DNA from 4 places in the Acidovorax sp. GW821-FHT11A03 genome. Region 1 is predicted to be linked to each of the others. Evidence: predicted binding sites of a transcription regulator. Region 1 holds the regulator's gene; each other region holds the start of a gene.
What was found. The regulator LexA, encoded in region 1, represses DNA repair genes until DNA is damaged. The targets are predictions, from matches to a motif close to ACTGTATNNNNATACAGT.

Region 2: the regulator LexA is predicted to act here: its motif matches at 1,220-1,237, upstream of recA (recombinase RecA).
Region 3: the regulator LexA is predicted to act here: its motif matches at 1,252-1,269, upstream of imuA (translesion DNA synthesis-associated protein ImuA).
Region 4: the regulator LexA is predicted to act here: its motif matches at 2,747-2,764, upstream of AC1RVY_RS16430 (DNA topoisomerase IV subunit B).

The regions. Positions count from the first base shown of each region.
Region 1 covers NZ_JBXASG010000001.1:399,924-404,304, reverse strand. Annotated here, with positions in the region: gene adk (adenylate kinase) at 150-806, shown strand; gene AC1RVY_RS01895 (DUF6152 family protein) at 959-1,429, opposite strand; gene AC1RVY_RS01890 (hypothetical protein) at 1,449-1,868, opposite strand; gene AC1RVY_RS01885 (asparaginase) at 1,888-2,844, opposite strand; gene lexA (transcriptional repressor LexA) at 2,928-3,602, shown strand; gene AC1RVY_RS01875 (hypothetical protein) at 3,759-4,256, shown strand.
Region 2 covers NZ_JBXASG010000004.1:162,558-166,938, forward strand. Annotated here, with positions in the region: gene AC1RVY_RS11215 (helix-turn-helix domain-containing protein) at 1-111, shown strand, start outside; gene AC1RVY_RS11220 (Clp protease N-terminal domain-containing protein) at 129-629, shown strand; gene AC1RVY_RS11225 (MarR family winged helix-turn-helix transcriptional regulator) at 667-1,146, opposite strand; gene recA (recombinase RecA) at 1,298-2,371, shown strand; gene recX (recombination regulator RecX) at 2,455-2,919, shown strand; gene argC (N-acetyl-gamma-glutamyl-phosphate reductase) at 3,025-3,957, opposite strand; gene sucC (ADP-forming succinate--CoA ligase subunit beta) at 4,179-4,381, shown strand, end outside.
Region 3 covers NZ_JBXASG010000001.1:810,823-815,203, reverse strand. Annotated here, with positions in the region: gene AC1RVY_RS03735 (HD-GYP domain-containing protein) at 1-445, shown strand, start outside; gene AC1RVY_RS03730 (IPTL-CTERM sorting domain-containing protein) at 512-1,132, opposite strand; gene imuA (translesion DNA synthesis-associated protein ImuA) at 1,300-2,178, shown strand; gene AC1RVY_RS03720 (DNA polymerase Y subunit UmuC family protein) at 2,141-3,664, shown strand; gene AC1RVY_RS03715 (error-prone DNA polymerase) at 3,685-4,381, shown strand, end outside.
Region 4 covers NZ_JBXASG010000006.1:149,958-154,338, reverse strand. Annotated here, with positions in the region: gene dapA (4-hydroxy-tetrahydrodipicolinate synthase) at 1-476, opposite strand, end outside; gene AC1RVY_RS16445 (class I SAM-dependent methyltransferase) at 507-1,061, opposite strand; gene AC1RVY_RS16440 (hypothetical protein) at 1,142-1,312, opposite strand; gene AC1RVY_RS16435 (MFS transporter) at 1,340-2,557, opposite strand; gene AC1RVY_RS16430 (DNA topoisomerase IV subunit B) at 2,798-4,381, shown strand, end outside.

The sequences.
Region 1 (4,381 bases):
GGTACGGCGTGTAAGTCAGCGCAAGGTGGTCGCATGCTATCCTCGCCCGCAACGAGAGCACCGCATCCCGGGCGCACAGAACGGCTTCAGGCGCCCTTCGAACGTCCCCGCCAGCGGCGCCAACCGATTTCTAACCTTCGAGGACTTCCATGAGACTGATTCTGTTGGGCGCGCCTGGCGCCGGAAAGGGCACGCAAGCCACGTTCATCTGCCAGAAATACGGCATCCCGCAAATCTCCACCGGCGACATGCTGCGGGCGGCGGTGAAGGCGGGCACGCCCTTGGGCCTGCAGGCCAAGGCCGTGATGGATTCGGGTGCCCTGGTCAGCGACGACATCATCATCGGTCTCGTGAAGGAACGCATCACGCAGGCGGACTGCGCCAACGGCTTCCTGTTCGACGGCTTTCCCCGCACCATTCCCCAGGCCGACGCCATGAAGGCGGCGGGCGTCAAGCTCGACTACGTGCTCGAAATCGATGTGCCTTTTGACGCCATCATCGAACGCATGAGCGGCCGCCGCTCGCACCCTGCCAGCGGCCGCACCTACCACGTCAAGTTCAACCCCCCCAAGGTGGAAGGCAAGGATGACCTGACGGGCGAGGAACTGATCCAGCGCGAAGACGACAAGGAAGAAACCGTCAAGAAGCGCCTGCAGGTCTACAGCGACCAGACGCGCCCCCTGGTGGACTACTACAGCAGCTGGGCCCAGGCCGAGCCCGACGCCGCCCCCAAGTACCGCGCCATCAGCGGCACGGGCAGCGTGGAAGAAATCACCGCGCGCGCGCTCCAGGCGCTGGCCAGCTGAGCGCGAGGGTCACGCCCTAGGACCAGCGACGCCATGGGGCACCAGGGCGTCGCTTTTCTTTTGGGAGGTGCCGGTGGCCCCTTCAGGCGCGCCGTGGCACCAGCGGTGCCAGGCCCTCATGGCCCCGGCCTTGCCACCCATCCTGGTTTTGTTCAGGCCGGACTGGAGCGCAGGCCGTAGGCCTTGCCGTCCACGAAAAGGTATTCCGCGCGCAGCACCGCATCGCCCTTCTCATCGCGCAGGGTAAAGCCCACCACCGACAGGTCCGTGCCGGGCTTGATCTCCTGCACCTGCCAGGCCTGCATGCGTGTCAGGGGCGCCAGCTCGATCTCCCAGCGGCGGTCCTTGCGGGTGGGCAGCACCGCCTTGGCCAGCAAGGCCTTGCCGTCCACGGGCGAGGCCTGGGCGGGCACCGCGCGCTGCGCCAGGTCCGCGGGAAGCCGCAGCTGCGCGGGAAGCTCCAGCTCCAGCTCGGCATGGGGGTTTTGCCAGCGCACCTTGCGCACCGTGCCTTCCAGATAGATGGGGCGCTCGGCATCAAAACTGCTCCAGCCATGGTGGGCGCGCGCCCAGAGCGGAACCATCGCAGTGGCCAGGAGCAGGCGGCGGCGTTGCAGACTCATCGGTTCTCTCCTTGTCAGGTCACAGATAGGCGATCCAGCGGCCACAGACCACCACGGCCAGCCAGATCAGCGTGGACGCCAGCATCTGCACCCGGGCCAGGGCGTCCAGGCGCGCCAGCGATCCACGCCCATGGAACCACGCGGCGTTGCAGCCCGCAAGCATTAACAGCAGCATCTTCAAGGTGAATGCGCGGCTGGCGAGCAGCTCGGAAGGCTGGGTGGCGAACATCAGCAGGCCCGATGCCGCCGCCAGGCCAAAGCCGCACAATGCCAGCGACAGGCTGAGCCGCGCAAGGTCCTTGACGGGCAGCGCCGCCCCCCGGCCAAACACGCGCAACTCCAGCAGCACCAGGTTGCCCAGCAGCAGGGCAATGCCAACGATGTGCACCACTTCCAGCGCCGGGTAGGCCCAGGCGTGTGTCTTGAGGGCTGCAAACAACACTGGACAGCCTTCGCGCTCAGCGCATCAGGTCCAGCATCAGCGAGATCCGGGCCTTCAGGGGCGGCAGCCCGCCGGAATCAGGCAGCACGTCACCAGGCTTGGGCAGCACCCGCCCCTCGGCGCAGCGCGTGGACCGGACCACCCGCACGCCCACCTCCTGCGCGCGCAGCAATGCGGCTTCCAGAAGGTGGTGGATGGTGCCGTTGCCGGTGCATGCCACCACCAGCCCCTGGACGCCGTCACGCACCAGCGCATCCACCATGGCGCCCGTGGCGCCCGCGTGGCTCATGATCACCTCCACGCGGGGCCAGGCCGCTGCATTTGCTATATTTTGCAGAGCACCCCACGCATGCTTGGCGGGCGGTATCGGCCAATCCTGCGCAAGGCGAATGGCGCCCTCCTCCACCCACCCCAAAGGCCCGGCCTCGCCCGAACTGAGCGCATGGACACGGTACGGATGCACCTTCTGGACCTGCTGTGCGCCGTGGACCTCGCCAGCGGCCACTGCGAGCACGCCGCGGGCACCCGCAGCCACCGCGACCGCCACGGCATCCAGGAGATTTTGCGGCCCGTCGGGCGTGAGCGCCGTGGCCGGGCGCATGGCGCAGGTCAGCACCACGGGTTTCAGCCGGGTATCCAGCACCTGGTTCAGGAACCAGGCCGTCTCCTCCAGCGTATCGGTGCCGTGGGTGATGACCACCCCGCGCACGGAAGCATCCTGGAGGTGGTGGGCGCAGCGCAGCGCCAGGGCCTGCCACACCCCGCCATCCATGTCCTTGCTGTCGATCTGAGCCACCTGCTCCGCCACGAGCATGCCACCGGCCGCCTCCTGCAATCCGGGGACCGCTGCCAGCAGCTGCTCCACCCCGACCTGCGCGGCGGTGTACCCGATGTTGTCACCCGCCTGTGCCGACGTGCCGGCAATGGTTCCTCCAGTGCCCAAAACCACAATTTTTTGCCCACTCACTTGCATACTCCGAAAAACTGGTGAAAAATACAGTTACTGGATTAAAAAACAGTTGTCCTTCACTGTAGCCGCCTCCACCGGAAACCACCATGCTCGACAACCCGAAACTCACGGCCCGCCAGCAACAGATCCTGGACCTCATCCAGACCGCCATTGCACGCACAGGGGCGCCTCCCACCCGCGCCGAAATCGCGGCTGAACTGGGCTTCAAGTCGGCCAATGCGGCAGAAGAACATCTGCAGGCCCTCGCACGCAAGGGCGTGATCGAACTGGTGAGCGGCACATCGCGGGGCATCCGGTTGCGCAGCGACACGCTGCGCTCCATCAATGCAGCGCGCGGCAGCCAGTTCCACCTGCCCATTCCCGGGCTCTCCCAGCTGGTCCTGCCCCTGGTGGGGCGGGTGGCGGCGGGTTCGCCCATTCTCGCGCAGGAACACGTCGACCAGACCTACAGCGTGGAAAACAGCCTGTTCCAGCACAAGCCCGACTACCTGCTCAAGGTGCGTGGCATGTCCATGCGCGATGCCGGCATCATGGACGGCGACCTGCTGGCCGTGCAGTCCACCCGCGAGGCGCGCAACGGCCAGATCATCGTGGCCCGCCTGGGAGACGACGTGACGGTCAAGCGCCTGCGGCGCACCGCCACGGCCATCGAGCTGCTGCCTGAAAACCCGGACTACCCGGTCATCGTGGTACAGCCTGGCGAACCTTTCGAAATCGAAGGTCTCGCGGTAGGCCTCATTCGCAACACCATGCTGATGTAGCCGGTCCCGGCTGCTGGTCCATTCACTACCGCATTGCAGGTGGCGGGCGTTTGGTGTGCCGGGCAAACCGGCACGCCAGCCCTGCGGTGCGGGTTCAATTTGCAATCCTGCCTATGTCCAACCCCCGACCTTCGGAGTTTTCACATGGGAATTGCCTTGACCACCTTTTCCGCCTTCTCCGTGCCGCTGCGCTCGCTGACGCGCTGGTTTCACTCGACCGCCGCGCTCGCGATGCCGTCTGCGGCAGGTTCGCCCCCACCCCGTTCCCACCACGATGGCACGGACCGCAGCGACGGCCGGGGCACGGCCGGCTCCAGGAGCATCCACCGCCCGCAGGGTCTCCCTGGCCCACGTCCGCTGCGCGGCAACTGGCCCTTCACGGTCAACACGCCCCAGACGCCCCCCGCCGAAAGCCCCGGGCGGCAGGCCGCCACCCGCAGAGCACCGCCCGCGATGCCGGTACCGCCCGCAGGAAGCCGCAGCGCCTGCGCAGCACCGCGGCCCACCGATGGATCGGGCCGCCGGACCGCCAAGGTCTTGCGCAGGATCTCAGCCCCCGGCACAGGCCGGCTGGTGATCACCGGCAGGATGGCTGACGTGTGCGCGGAACTGGACCGCATGGTGGCCTGCGAGGGAGCCCTGCAGGCCTCTTGAGACCAAGATACTTCCTTCATCACGGGCCAACGGCGCCAACGGCACGGTCCTCGTTGGCGTGTGGCGTTCCTTCTCGAAAGAGATGGATCTGCGGGCGTGAGAAAAACGGCCGGGGAGCGATGGCA
Region 2 (4,381 bases), on a different contig from region 1:
CTGGAGCGGGGGTGGTCGTGGGCGCAGATTGCCCAGGCCCTGGGCGTCAGCAAGCAGGCGGCGCACAAGCGGCTCTCTCCCCAGGCCACGCGCCCCGCCCCCCCTGGATGATGGAAGGACTCCTCCCCATGCTGCAACACATCCGCCAGCGCCTGAACGACATGCGCACCCTGCACCGGCTGTGCACGCGCGCCGAGCACCACGCCCGCGCCCGGGGCCAGCCGCAACCGGGCGCGGAGCACTTCCTGCTGGCCGCCATCGAGCTGCCCGACGGCTCCGCGCGCCGCGCTTTCGCGCGCGTTGGCGCGGACCCGGACGCCCTGCCCGCCGCGATCGAACAGCAGTACCGCGATGCGCTGGCGCAGATCGGCATTGATGCCGAAATGCCGCCCGCCGCACCCTGTGCGCCGCAGGCCGGGATCTACCGCGCGCAGCCCTCCGGCGAGGGCCTCATCCAGGCACTGGCGGAGGCTCGCAAGGGCCAGCCCGGCCCCTTGCTGGGTGCGCACGTGGTGGCGCTGATCGCGGCCACGCCGCAGGGCGTGGCGGCGCGGGCATTGCGCGCGCTGCGGCTGGACCCCCACGCGCTGAGCCACGCCGCGCGGCAGGAGAGCGCCCCGCGCGTCTGAAGCCCCCCCTTGGGCGCCAGGATGACCGTGCGGCGGCCTAGCCGCCCGCATAGGCCTCCAGCCCGATCGCCACCACGGTGGCCACGTCGTTGCCCACCTCCGCCCGGAACTCCGCCTCGGCCTGCGCGACGGCATCGCGAAACGCCTGCAGCCAGGCCAGGCCCGTGGGCGTGAAGCACACGCGGCGCGCACGCGCATCCAGCGGATCGGCCTCGCGCGTGACCAGGCCCCAGGCCTCGCACTGGTCCACCAGGTTGGCCATCGCCTGCTTGGTCATGCCCGCGCGCTGGGCCAGGTCGGTCAGCCGGTCGCCCTGCAGCGCCAGGTGGCGCGTGATGTGCACGTGGGCGGCGCTCACCTGGTCGCGCGCCGCGAGGTTGGACAGCGCCAGCGGCACCTCCACGTTGTGCGCCATGAGCTGCAGCACGCGCGCGTCGAAGCGCCGCATGGCGTGGCCGAACAGGCGGCCCAGGTGGGTCTGGCGCCAGCCGTCTTCGGGGGGTGAAGGAAGAGGCATATCAGGCATCCGCACATTGTCAGGCAAACTGACTAAATTGTGCTTGAATGCCCCGCGACGGCTCGCATAAACTACTGTTCAAGCATCCAGCCTGTGATTAACCGCAGAGCGATGCAGGCACCCAACCCATTGTTTCTCAAGGAGTTTTCTCATGGACGTCGCAGTCAAAGGCACCAACCCCGCATTGCCCGTGAACACCGAAAAGGCCAAGGCCCTGGCCGCCGCGCTCGCCCAGATCGAGAAGCAATTCGGCAAGGGCACGATCATGCGCCTGGGCGAAGGCGAAGTGATCGAGGACATCCAGGTGGTCTCCACCGGCTCGCTGGGCCTGGACATCGCCCTGGGCGTGGGCGGCTTGCCGCGCGGCCGTGTGGTCGAGATCTACGGCCCGGAATCCTCGGGCAAGACCACGCTCACGCTGCAGGTGATTGCCGAGATGCAAAAGCAGGGCGGCACCTGCGCGTTCGTGGACGCGGAACATGCCCTGGATGTGCAATACGCCCAGAAGCTCGGGGTGCAGCTGTCCGACCTGCTGATCAGCCAGCCCGACACCGGCGAGCAGGCGCTGGAGATCGTGGACAGCCTGGTGCGCTCGGGCGCCGTGGACCTGATCGTCATCGACTCGGTGGCCGCGCTCACGCCCAAGGCCGAAATCGAAGGCGAGATGGGCGACGCCCTGCCCGGCCTGCAGGCCCGCCTGATGAGCCAGGCGCTGCGCAAGCTCACGGCCACGATCAAGAAGACCAATTGCATGGTCATCTTCATCAACCAGATCCGCATGAAGATCGGCGTGATGTTCGGCAGCCCCGAAACCACCACCGGCGGCAACGCGCTCAAGTTCTACGCCTCGGTGCGCCTGGACATCCGCCGCACCGGCACCATCAAGAAGGGCGACGAGGCCATCGGCAACGAAACCAAGGTCAAGGTGGTCAAGAACAAGGTATCGCCGCCGTTCAAGACGGCCGAGTTCGACATCCTGTTCGGCGAGGGCATCAGCCGCGAGGGCGAGATCATCGACATGGGCGTGACCGCCAAGATCGTGGAGAAGTCGGGCGCCTGGTACGCCTACAACGGCGAGAAGATCGGCCAGGGCCGCGACAACGCGCGCGAGTTCCTGCGCGAGAACCCCGACCTGGCCCGCGAGATCGAGAACAAGGTGCGCGAGGGCCTGGGCATTGCGCTGCTGCCCGACGCGCTGCAGGCCCCTGCCGCCGCGGCCGAATGACCGCCACAATTCAAGCCAGATTGCCTTCCAGCGCTTGATTGACAAGCGCTGGCAGCTATTGAATTGAAAGCAAAGAAGAGGCCATGGGGTTCACCACGCTCTCGCTCAAGGGGCGGGCGCTGCGGCTGCTGAGCCAGCGCGAGCACTCGCTCGCTGAACTGCGGCGCAAGCTCGCGCCGCATGTGCAGGAGGGCGACGACCTGCAGGCCCTGCTGGAAGACCTGCAGGCGCGCGACTTCATCAGCGAGGCCCGGGTGGTGGAATCCGTGCTGCACCAGCGCGCGGGCCGCGTGGGTTCCCAGCGCATACGGCAGGAGCTGCACGCCAAGGGCATCGGCCCCGAGGCGGTTCAGCACGCCCTCGACCAACTCAAAGGCAGCGAATGGGCACGCGCCCATGCACTGTGGCTGCGCAAATTTGGCGCCGTGGCGGACGATGCGCAGCAACGTGCGCGGCAAGTCCGCTTTCTGACCGCACGCGGGTTTTCGGGCGAGATCACCCGGCGCGTCGTGCGTGGCGAAGCGCCGGAAATCCAGGGCGAGATCTAGGGCCGGTCACGCGGGCAGGGGCGGCGCCCCAAGGCCCCGGGACCCAGAAGACAGCACAGGCGGCCACGCTCCGGAGCCGCCTGTTGTCCCCACCGATCCCCGCCGTCAGAGGCCCAGCATCAGCTGCAGGTTCTGCACGGCCGCGCCGCTGGCGCCCTTGCCCAGGTTGTCCAGGCGCGCGATCAGCACCGCGTGCCGGTACTCTTCGTTGGCGAACACGCGCAGCTCCAGCTTGTTGGTGTCGTTCAGCGCGGTCGCATCCAGCTTGCCGTCGGCCGTGGCGGGCAGCACGCTGACCCACTGCTCGGGTGTATTGCTCCTGGCGTAATGCGCCGCCAGCGCGTCGTGCAAATCGGCCGCCTTGGGCGCGCCGGGCAGCAGGTCCAGATGCAGCGGCAGCTGCACCAGCATGCCCTGGCGGAAGTTGCCTACCGACGGCACGAAGATGGGCCGGCGGGTGATGCCCGTGTAACGCATGATTTCGGGCAGGTGCTTGTGCTGCAGCGTGAGCGCATAGGCCTCGAACAACGGCGCCGTGCCGGCCTCATAGGCCTCGATCATGGTCCGGCCGCCGCCCGAGTAGCCGCTGACCGAGGGCAGGGCGAGCGGGAAGTCCGGGGGCACCAGGCCCGCATCCACCAGCGGGCGCAGCAGCGCAATCGCACCGGTGGCATAGCAGCCGGGATTGGCCACGCGGTCCGCCTGCGCGACCGCTTCGCGCTGGCCGGCGGCCAGCTCGGGAAAGCCGAACACCCAGCCGGGCGCCGTGCGGTGGGCCGTGCTGGCGTCGATCACCTTGACCTTGCGGCCCGTGCTCCGGGCAATCTCGTCCACCATCGCCACGGTGTCACGCGCAGCATCGTCGTGCAGGCACAGGATCACCAGATCCACGCCGGCAATCAGGTCGCGTTTCGCGGCAGGGTCCTTGCGCAACTCGGGCGCGATGCTGACCAGCTCGATCTGCGGCATGGCCTGCAGGCGCTCACGGATCTGCAGGCCCGTGGTGCCGGCTTCGCCATCGATAAAGACTCTGGACATAAGGGTGCTCCTGCAAAAAATGGGCAGCAAAGTCTGCCAAGAAACCACGAGAAAAGCCAAGAAACTGCCACCCGGCAGGCGCGGCGAAGCCGTCAGCCACGCACAAGGATGGTGCATTGCAACATGATACAGTCGCTGGTTGCCATGTCCCCAGCCCGCGGCCAGACATTTTGTTGTTCATGGCAAACGGGTAACCACCATCCTTCCCTGAGAGAGACCTCATGAAGATTCACGAATACCAAGGCAAGGAAATCTTGCGCAATTTTGGTGTGCCCGTTCCGCGCGGCATTCCCGCATTCACGGTGCAAGAAGCCGTGGAAGCAGCCCAGAAACTGGGCGGCCCCGTGTGGGTCGTCAAGGCCCAGATCCACGCCGGTGGCCGTGGCAAGGGCGGCGGCGTGAAGGTTGCCAAGACCATCGACGA
Region 3 (4,381 bases), 410 kb from region 1:
GGCGCATCTCCTGCCCCTGCTGCAGGAGGAGGTCGCCCGCGACTCCGCGCTCATGCCCCTGGGCAACGATGCCCCGCGCCAGATGGACCTTCTCGCTGAGGCCTTTGCCTGCTGGGACCAGCTCAAGGCCGCATTGCCCCCCGGAACCAGCGCGAAGACGCTGCCGGGGAGCGCCCTCGCATTTGTCGATGCCCGCCTGCTGGCCCTTCAGAAAGCCCTGACGGAAGCTGGTTCGCACCCCCAGCAGCAGGGCGAGTTCATGGCGCAGCTGCGGGGCGACACCATGGGCATGGCCGAAGTGGCCCTGGTGGGGCGCGAGGCGCTGTGGCAGCTCCAGAGCATCCTGAATGCCAGCCACCGCCGTTGGCCGCAACTGGCGCAGCGCGCCACGCCCGCGGATGGGGCGGTGGCGGATTGGTGTGATTGGGCCCTCCGAAAGCTCTGAGAACCTGCTCAGGATCTTTTCGGGGGCGCGCAAGCGCCTTGCCGGGGCCCGTGAGTCAACGTGTTTTCAGGCCGCCTTGTTGCGGCGCCGCGGGAGGCGATGGCGCATCGCCCATCCCGCCATGAGGGCCGAGAGGATCGCCAGGCCCCATTCGGACAGCGTTGGAATGGAGGCCGGGGCGGCGGGTGGCGCGATGCCCACGTGGACCGTGAACGAATCGGCGGTGGGGCCCGCGCCCCAGGTCCAGGTGTAGGAGCCTGGCGTGAGCCCCAGGCTGGCCAGCGAGGTCCCCGTCCACGTGGCCGAGGAAGCGAGCGCCGATCCGGAGACGTAGCCCAGGGGGGCGAAGACAAACCCCGGTGCCATCATGCCGTCCAGTCCCACCATGTCGCCCGACGATGTATCGGCGAGGACAGGGCCTCCCGCCCCCAGCATGGGAGGCCCGGAGACGCCCATGTAGGCCTCCACCGTCCCGGCCGTGCCGGTGAAAATCAGCGCAGCCGAGGGGATGACCACGGAGAAAAGAGGCCCGTTGCCGGCCGGGGTGAGGGCTGCCATGTTCATGCGGCCGCTGCCGCTGGCGACCACATTGCCGCTACTTTCGAAAACGTAGACCGCATAGGCGGCGAACGTGTTGCCCGACAGGAGAAGCAGCAGGGCGACTGCTGCCGACTGGATTGCCTTCATTGAACGACTCCCTCTGTTTCCTTTTGCGGTCCATTGTAGGGAGCGCGGCGTGTGCCGCACAGCTCTGAATGGCAGGGCCTTCCCGGGCCTTTCCGAGGTTTTCATGCTGTTGGCAAAATACTGGTTATATTTACAGTATTCGTGTTTTCGGACCCTCTCTTCCCACCATGCCTGCGCAACGCCACTCCCTGCGGGTTGTCGCCTCCGATCTGCCATTTGCCGTGCCTGGCGTCTGGCACGCGGACGGGCTGGTGGGCACGGGCCAGCACCAGGCGCAACCCACGGGGTATGCGCTGCTGGATGCGCAGCTACCGGGTGGAGGGTGGCCTGTCGGGGCGCTGAGCGAGGTGTTGCAGCCTTTGGCGGGCCTGCATGAATGGCAGCTGGTGCTGCCCGCCCTGGCCCAGGCCACGGCCGCGCGGCATGGGGCCGTGGTCGTGGTGGCGCCCCCGTGCGAGCCTTTTGGCCCGGCGCTCCAGGCCCAGGGGCTGCCCCCCGGGCGGCTGGGCCTGGTGCGGGCGGATACGGCCATGTCGGCGCTGTGGGCCGCCGAGCAGGCGCTGCGGTGCCGGGATGTGCTGGCCGTCATGGCCTGGCTGCCGCAGGCACAGCCGGCGGCCTTGCGCCGGCTGCAGCTGGCCGCGGCCCAGCAACAGCAGCTGCTGTGGGTGTTTCGGCCCGTCAGCGCGGCCCCCCAGGCGTCGCCAGCCTTGCTGCGGCTGCAAGTCCAGGGCATGCCCATGCCCGCGGGCACGCCCGTGTTCCCCGGGATGCAGGTGCACATTCTCAAGCGCCGGGGGCCGCCCCTGGCGCAGGGGCTGCCATTGCCCGGATGCCACCTTCTGCTGGCGCAGGTGCTGGCGGCGCAGGCCGAACGGCGGCGTGCTGCCCAGGCCGCGGCGGTGGGCATGATGGAGGAAGGCCGGGGCGCATTGGCCGTTGCACTCCCCGCCGGGGGCGCCGTGCCGCGTCGGGCGCCCGCGCCCGCATCGCCAGGGGGGAGGGGGCATGCACTGGATCGCGCTGCCATGGCCACGGCCGGATGAGGGGGAGGGCGGTTTCACGGCGCTGGCAGGAGCCGCCGTGGCGATGGAGCCGTCGGCGGGCTGGTGGGCGCTGCGTTTTACACCGCGCGTGGCGCTGGTGGACGATGAGGCCGTGCTGCTGGAAGTGTCCTCCACCGAACGGCTTTGGGGCGGGCGCGATGTCTTGCTGGCGCAGGTGCTGCAGGCCTGGGCCGTGGCGGCTTCCACCTCGGGCGGGCAAGGAGAGCCTGTTTTTTCTGAAGGAAGCAGGCCCTGTGCGCAGCCGCCGTGGGGCTGCGGCCCCACGGCGCTGGTGGCGCACGGCTTTCTGAGGCTGGCCCTGGCGGGCCGGGCGCCGCCTGCGCAGGGGCCGCCAGGGCTGCCCTTGCATACGCTGACCGCCTTGCGCCCGCATGTGGCCAGCCTGGAGCGCATGGGCTGCCGCACCTGGGGGGCGCTGCGTGCGCTGCCGCGCCCGGGGGTCTCGCGGCGTTTTGGCGCGGGGGTGCTGCGGGCCCTGGACCAGGCCTTTGGCGATGCCCCCGAAGCGCATGCGTGGCTGGAACTGCCCGAACAGTTCGCGCTGACCCTGGAGCTGCCCGCGCTGGCGGCGTCGGCCGACGCGCTGCTCTGGAGCGCCCACCGTGGCATCGCGGCCCTCCATGGCTGGCTGCAGGCACGCCAGCAAGGTGTGCTGGGGCTGGAGCTGGCGTGGCGCCACGACCTGCGGCGCATCGACGGCGTGGTGATCGCGCCCGTGCAGGCGCTGCAGGTGCGCACGGCGCAGGCCACGCAGGACATGGCGCATCTGCGGCGGCTCCTGGCGGAAAACCTGGCGCGGACCACGCTGGCCGCGCCAGCGAACCAGATCACGCTGCGCCTGCTGGATGCGGCCCCGCTGGCGCACCGCAGCGCCAGCCTCCTGCCGCCGGATGGCCGTGGGGACAGCGACCCGGGCCTGCCGGGTGGCGTGCAAGGCGAGGCCTTGCACCAGCTGCTCGAGCGCCTGTCCGCCCGGCTGGGGGCCGAGCATGTGCAGGCGCCGGTGCTGCAGGCCGACCACCGCCCCGAGCGCATGCAGCAGTGGCGCCCGGCGGCCGAGGTGCTGCGCGTGGCGGCGCCCCCCCGCCCCGCGGCCCGGGGTGCATCCGCCAGCGCTTCCGACGCGGCCCTGGACGCCACGCCCGGCGGGCTGCTGCAGCCCACCTGGCTGCTGAACCCGCCACGGCGCCTGGCCGTGCAGGGCAACCGCCCGTGCCACCACGGCCTGCTGCGCCTGCTGGCCGGTCCCCACCGCTTCGAGGCGGGCTGGTGGTCCGGGGCCGGCAGCGACGATGCAGACCCGGCCCATCCCTGCGCCGGCCTGGCCTTGCGCGACTACTTCGTCGCGCACAACGATGTGGCGGGGCTGGTGTGGGTGTTTCGCGAGCGCCTGGCATCCGTGCCGGAGGGCGCGCAGGCCGCGGCGCGCCCCCACCGCTGGTTCCTGCATGGAATCTTCGGATGATGGCGCCAGGGAGTTTCACCATGTCTTCGCCCATGCCAGGGAATGCTGCTGTGGCCGGGTTGCCGGACTACGCCGAGCTGCATTGCCTGTCCAACTTCAGCTTTCAGCGCGGGGCATCGCACCCGCAGGAACTCGTGGCGCGTGCGCTGGAGCTGGGCTACCGGGCGCTGGCACTGACCGACGAATGCTCCGTCGCGGGCGTGGTGCGGGCCTGGGAGGCGGCCCTGGAATGCGGCTTGCACCTCATCGTGGGCAGCGAATTTGTGTGGGGCGATCTGCGGGTGGTGGTGCTGGCGCGGGATGCCGAGGGCTGGGGCAACCTGTGCGAGTTCATCACCGCCGCCCGCGCGGCCGCGCCCAAGGGGCAGTACCACGTGGGCGCGGCCAGCCCATGGGCGGCTTTGAAGGGGTGCGAATTGTTGCTGTCCCCCTGCCGGCATGGCTTTGATGCTTCTGATTTGATAGCTGTCAGCGCTTGTCTGTCAAGCGCCAGAGGCCAATTTGACTCATATTTTGACGGCCACCTCTGGCTGGCGGTCGAGCTGCACCTGGCCCCGGACGACAGCCTGTGGCTGGCCACGCTGCAGCGTGCGGGCGCGGCGCTGGGCTTGCCACTGGTGGCAGCGGGCGATGTGCACATGCACGCCCGTTCGCGCAAGCCGCTGCAGGACGTGATCACCGCCGTGCGCCTGGGCTGCAGCGTGGGCGAATGTGGTT
Region 4 (4,381 bases), on a different contig from region 1:
GCCAGGCGCAGCACGGTGTCGTGCTGCATATCGGCCACCGAGCGGCCGGGCACGTTGTACAGCACGATGGGCAGGTCGCCCGTGGCTTCGGCGATCGCCTTGAAATGCTGGAACTGGCCCTCTTGCGTGGGCTTGTTGTAGTAGGGCACGACCTGCAGCTGGCTGTCGGCCCCGACGCCGCGCGCGAACTTGGCCAGTTCGATGGCTTCGGCGGTGGAGTTGGCGCCGCAGCCCGCCATGATGGGCACGCGCTTGGCGGATTGCTCGACGGCCACGCGGATGATTTCGCAGTGTTCTTCGACATTGACGGTGGGCGATTCGCCCGTGGTGCCCACCACACCGATGCAGTCGGTGCCTTCGGCGATGTGCCAGTCGATCAGTTTGCGCAGGGCCGGGTAGTCCACGCTACCGTCCTCGTGCATGGGGGTGACGAGGGCGACGATGCTGCCGGTAAGGGGGACGGAGGAAGAGGTCATGTCCGCAGTGGTAAACGGTAAAAGGGCATTCTAACTAGGCGGCATGGCCAAAAGATTCCGCGAGGGGCCGCCAGCGTGCGGGAGTTCCCGCACGGCCGTGATGCGTTGCACGAAACGGTCGGGGTTTTGCAGGAAGCCGTCCTCGTAGGCCACGGTGCGCAGCCCGGCGCAGGCGCTCAGCAATTCCCCGGGCGCCAGCAGGAATTCCGGCCGCGCAGGGCGGCCCACGGTGCCGTTGCCGTGCGCAAAGGTTTCGTAGATCAGCACGCCACCCGGTGCGACGCTCTCCACCAGGGTGGCCAGCAGGGGCCGCCACAGGTAGTTGGTGACGACCACGGCGCCAAACCGGCGGCCCGCCAGCGGCCATGGGCCGTTCTCGATGTCGGCCAGGACGAGTTCCCCCAGCCCCTCGCAGGCGGCCAGGGCCTCGGCAGAGCGGTCCACCCCCACCACGGGGTGGCCCAGGCCATGCAGCCAGCGCAGGTGGCGCCCGGCGCCGCAGGCCACGTCGAGCACCGTGCTGCCCGGCGCGATCAGGTGGGACCAGCGGCGGACCCAGTCGGAAGCGGCTTCGTTACCGTGCATTTGCTATTGAAAATATAGCTATCAGCGCTTATTCATCAAGCGCTGGCGGCCAAAAAGATTTGAAAGTGGATGGCGCGGGCTCAGAAACACGCCCACATCTGGTCGGCCAGCATCACCATGAAGTCCGGCACCGTGTACATGCCAAACACCGCCAGGCACAGCACCACGGCAACTGTCCAGGCCAGCCAGCGCCAGGCCCGTGGCATGCCGTGGCCGGGCGAGGTCGAGGGGGCGCTGCTGGCGGTGGACATGGGGATGTTCGGATGCAAGGGCCGTGTTCAGGCGGGCTGGGCGGCGCCGCGCGGGATGGGGCTTTCCCGGACCGGCAGGTTCACCAGCCCGGCAAACACCCCCAGCGCGATGGCGATGTACCAGACGATATCGTAGCTGCCCGTGGCGTCATACAGATAGCCGCCCAGCCACACGCCCAGGAAGCTGCCGATCTGGTGGCTGAAGAACACGAAGCCGCCCAGCATCGACAGGTGCTGCACGCCAAAGATCTGCGCGATGGTGGCGTTGGTGGGCGGGATGGTGGACAGCCACAGCGTGCCCATCACGGCCGAGAACACATACACCGACAGCGGCGACAGCGGCACGAGCAGGAACACGGTGATCACCGCCGCGCGGGCAAAGTAGATGAAGGCCAGGATGAACCGCTTGGGCATGCGCTGGCCGAGGGTGCCGGCCACGTAGGTGCCCAGCACGTTGAACAGGCCGATCAGCGCCAGCGCGTAGCTGGCCACCTGGGGCGACAGGCCGTGGTCCTTCAGGTAGCTGGGCATGTGCACCCCGATGAACACCACCTGGAAGCCGCACACGAAATAACCGGCCATCAGCAGGTTGAAGCTCGGGTAGCGGAACGCCTCGCCCAGCGCCTGCACGATGGTCTGCTCGCGCTTGGGCGGCGCGGCGCCCTTGAAGCCCGGCTCCCGCAGGCCAAAGGCCAGCGGCACGATGAGCAGTACGGCCATCGACAAGGCCAGCAGCGCCTGCTGCCAACCCAGTCCGGCGATCAGCCAGCCCTCCACGGGCACCATGAGGAACTGGCCGAACGAACCTGCGGCCGCCGCCACGCCCATGGCCCAGGACCTGCGCTCCGGCGCGATCTGGCGGCCCAGCACACCGTAGATCACGGCGTAGGTGGTGCCCGCCTGCGCGGCGCCGATCAGTACGCCGGCCGTCAACGCAAACAGGGTGGTCGTGGGCGACAGCGCCATGCCCGCCAAACCCAGGCCATAGAGCACCGCGCCGCCGATGAGCACGCGGAACGCCCCGAACCGGTCTGCCGCCATGCCCGCAAAGATGCCGATCAGGCCCCAGGACAGGTTCTGGATGGCGATGGCCAGCGCGAACGACTGGCGGGTCCAGCCCATCTCCTGCGTGATGGGCAGGAGCCAGAGCCCGAACCCATGGCGGATGCCCATGGACAGGGTCACGATGGCCGCGCCGCACGCGAGCACCTGGAACATGGACAGTTTGGGAGGATTCATATGCATGCGCAGGAATGTAGCGAGATTGGGCGAAACGCGCTGATACACCGGGGACCAATACAGTTGGCAGCGGGGTCGCCGCCAGGCCTGCTGCGCGGGACCGTCCTTTGTGTTGCAACCCGCCCCCAGCCACTCTGTCTGCCGCCGCCGCCCCCGGGCCTGGGGGGCCCGGAGCACGCTGCCAGTGTTGTCATGACTGTTTTTTCATCCAGCTATTGCGCTGCTGCCGCACTACAATCCGCCGCTATGTCTGCCAAACCGTCTTCCGTGTCCACCAGTAGTGACTATTCCGAAGGGTCGATCCGCGTGCTCAAGGGCCTGGAGCCCGTCAAGCAGCGCCCGGGCATGTACACCCGCACCGACAACCCCCTGCACATCATCCAGGAGGTGCTGGACAACGCCGCCGACGAGGCGCTGGCCGGCCATGGCAAGAAGATCAAGGTCACGCTGCACGCCGACGGCTCGGTGAGCATCGAGGACGACGGGCGCGGCATCCCCTTCGGCATGCACCCCGAGGAAAACGCGCCGGTGATCGAGCTGGTCTTCACCCGCCTGCACGCGGGCGGCAAGTTCGACAAGGGCAAGGGCGGTGCCTACAGCTTCTCGGGCGGCCTGCACGGCGTGGGCGTGAGCGTGACCAACGCGCTGGCCACCCGCCTGGAAGTGAGCAGCCACCGCGAAGGCAAGGTCGCCCGGCTGGTGTTTTCGGCCGGCGATGTGGTCGAGCCCCTGGTGACCCGCGCGCTGGAAGCGGGCGAGCGCAAGCAGGGCACGACCGTGCGCGCCTGGCCTGATGCCAAGTATTTCGAGTCGAGCGCGCTGCCCATGGGCGAGCTCACCCACCTCTTGCGCAGCAAGGCGGTGCTCATGCCCGGCGTGTCCGTGACCCTGGTCAACGAGAAGACGCGCGACACCCAGACCTGGCAGTACAAGGGTGGCCTGCGCGACTACCTGATGCAGACGCTCAGCGGCGACCCGGTGATCCCGCTCTTCGAGGGCGAAGGCTATGCCGACCGCAACAACGAGAGTTTTGCCGAGGGCGAGGGCGCCTCCTGGTGCGTGGCCTTCACCGAAGACGGCCAGCCCATGCGCGAGAGCTACGTCAACCTGATTCCCACCAGCGCTGGCGGCACGCACGAAAGTGGCCTGCGCGACGGCCTGTTCAACGCCGTCAAGAGCTTCATCGAACTGCACAGCCTGCTGCCCAAGGGCGTCAAGCTGCTGCCCGAAGACGTGTTCGCCCGTGCCAGCTACGTGCTCTCGGCCAAGGTGCTCGATCCTCAGTTCCAGGGCCAGATCAAGGAGCGGCTGAACTCGCGCGACGCGGTGCGCCTGGTCAGCGGCTTCGTGCGCCCGGCGCTGGAGCTCTGGCTCAACCAGCACGTGGACTACGGCAAGAAGCTGGCAGAACTCGCCATCAAGGCCGCGCAGACGCGCCAGAAGGCCGGCCAGAAGGTCGAAAAGCGCAAGGGCTCGGGCGTGGCCGTGCTGCCCGGCAAGCTCACCGACTGCGAAAGCCGCGACATCGCCCACAACGAAGTCTTCCTGGTCGAGGGCGACTCCGCCGGCGGCAGCGCCAAGATGGGCCGTGACAAGGAAAGCCAGGCCATCCTGCCGCTGCGCGGCAAGGTGCTCAACACCTGGGAGGTGGAGCGCGACCGCCTGTTCGCCAACAACGAGATCCACGACATCTCGGTGGCCATCGGCGTGGACCCGCACGGCCCGAACGACACGCCCGACCTCACGGGCCTGCGCTATGGCAAGGTCTGCATCCTGTCGGACGCCGATGTGGACGGCTCGCACATCCAGGTGCTGCTGCTCACGCTGTTC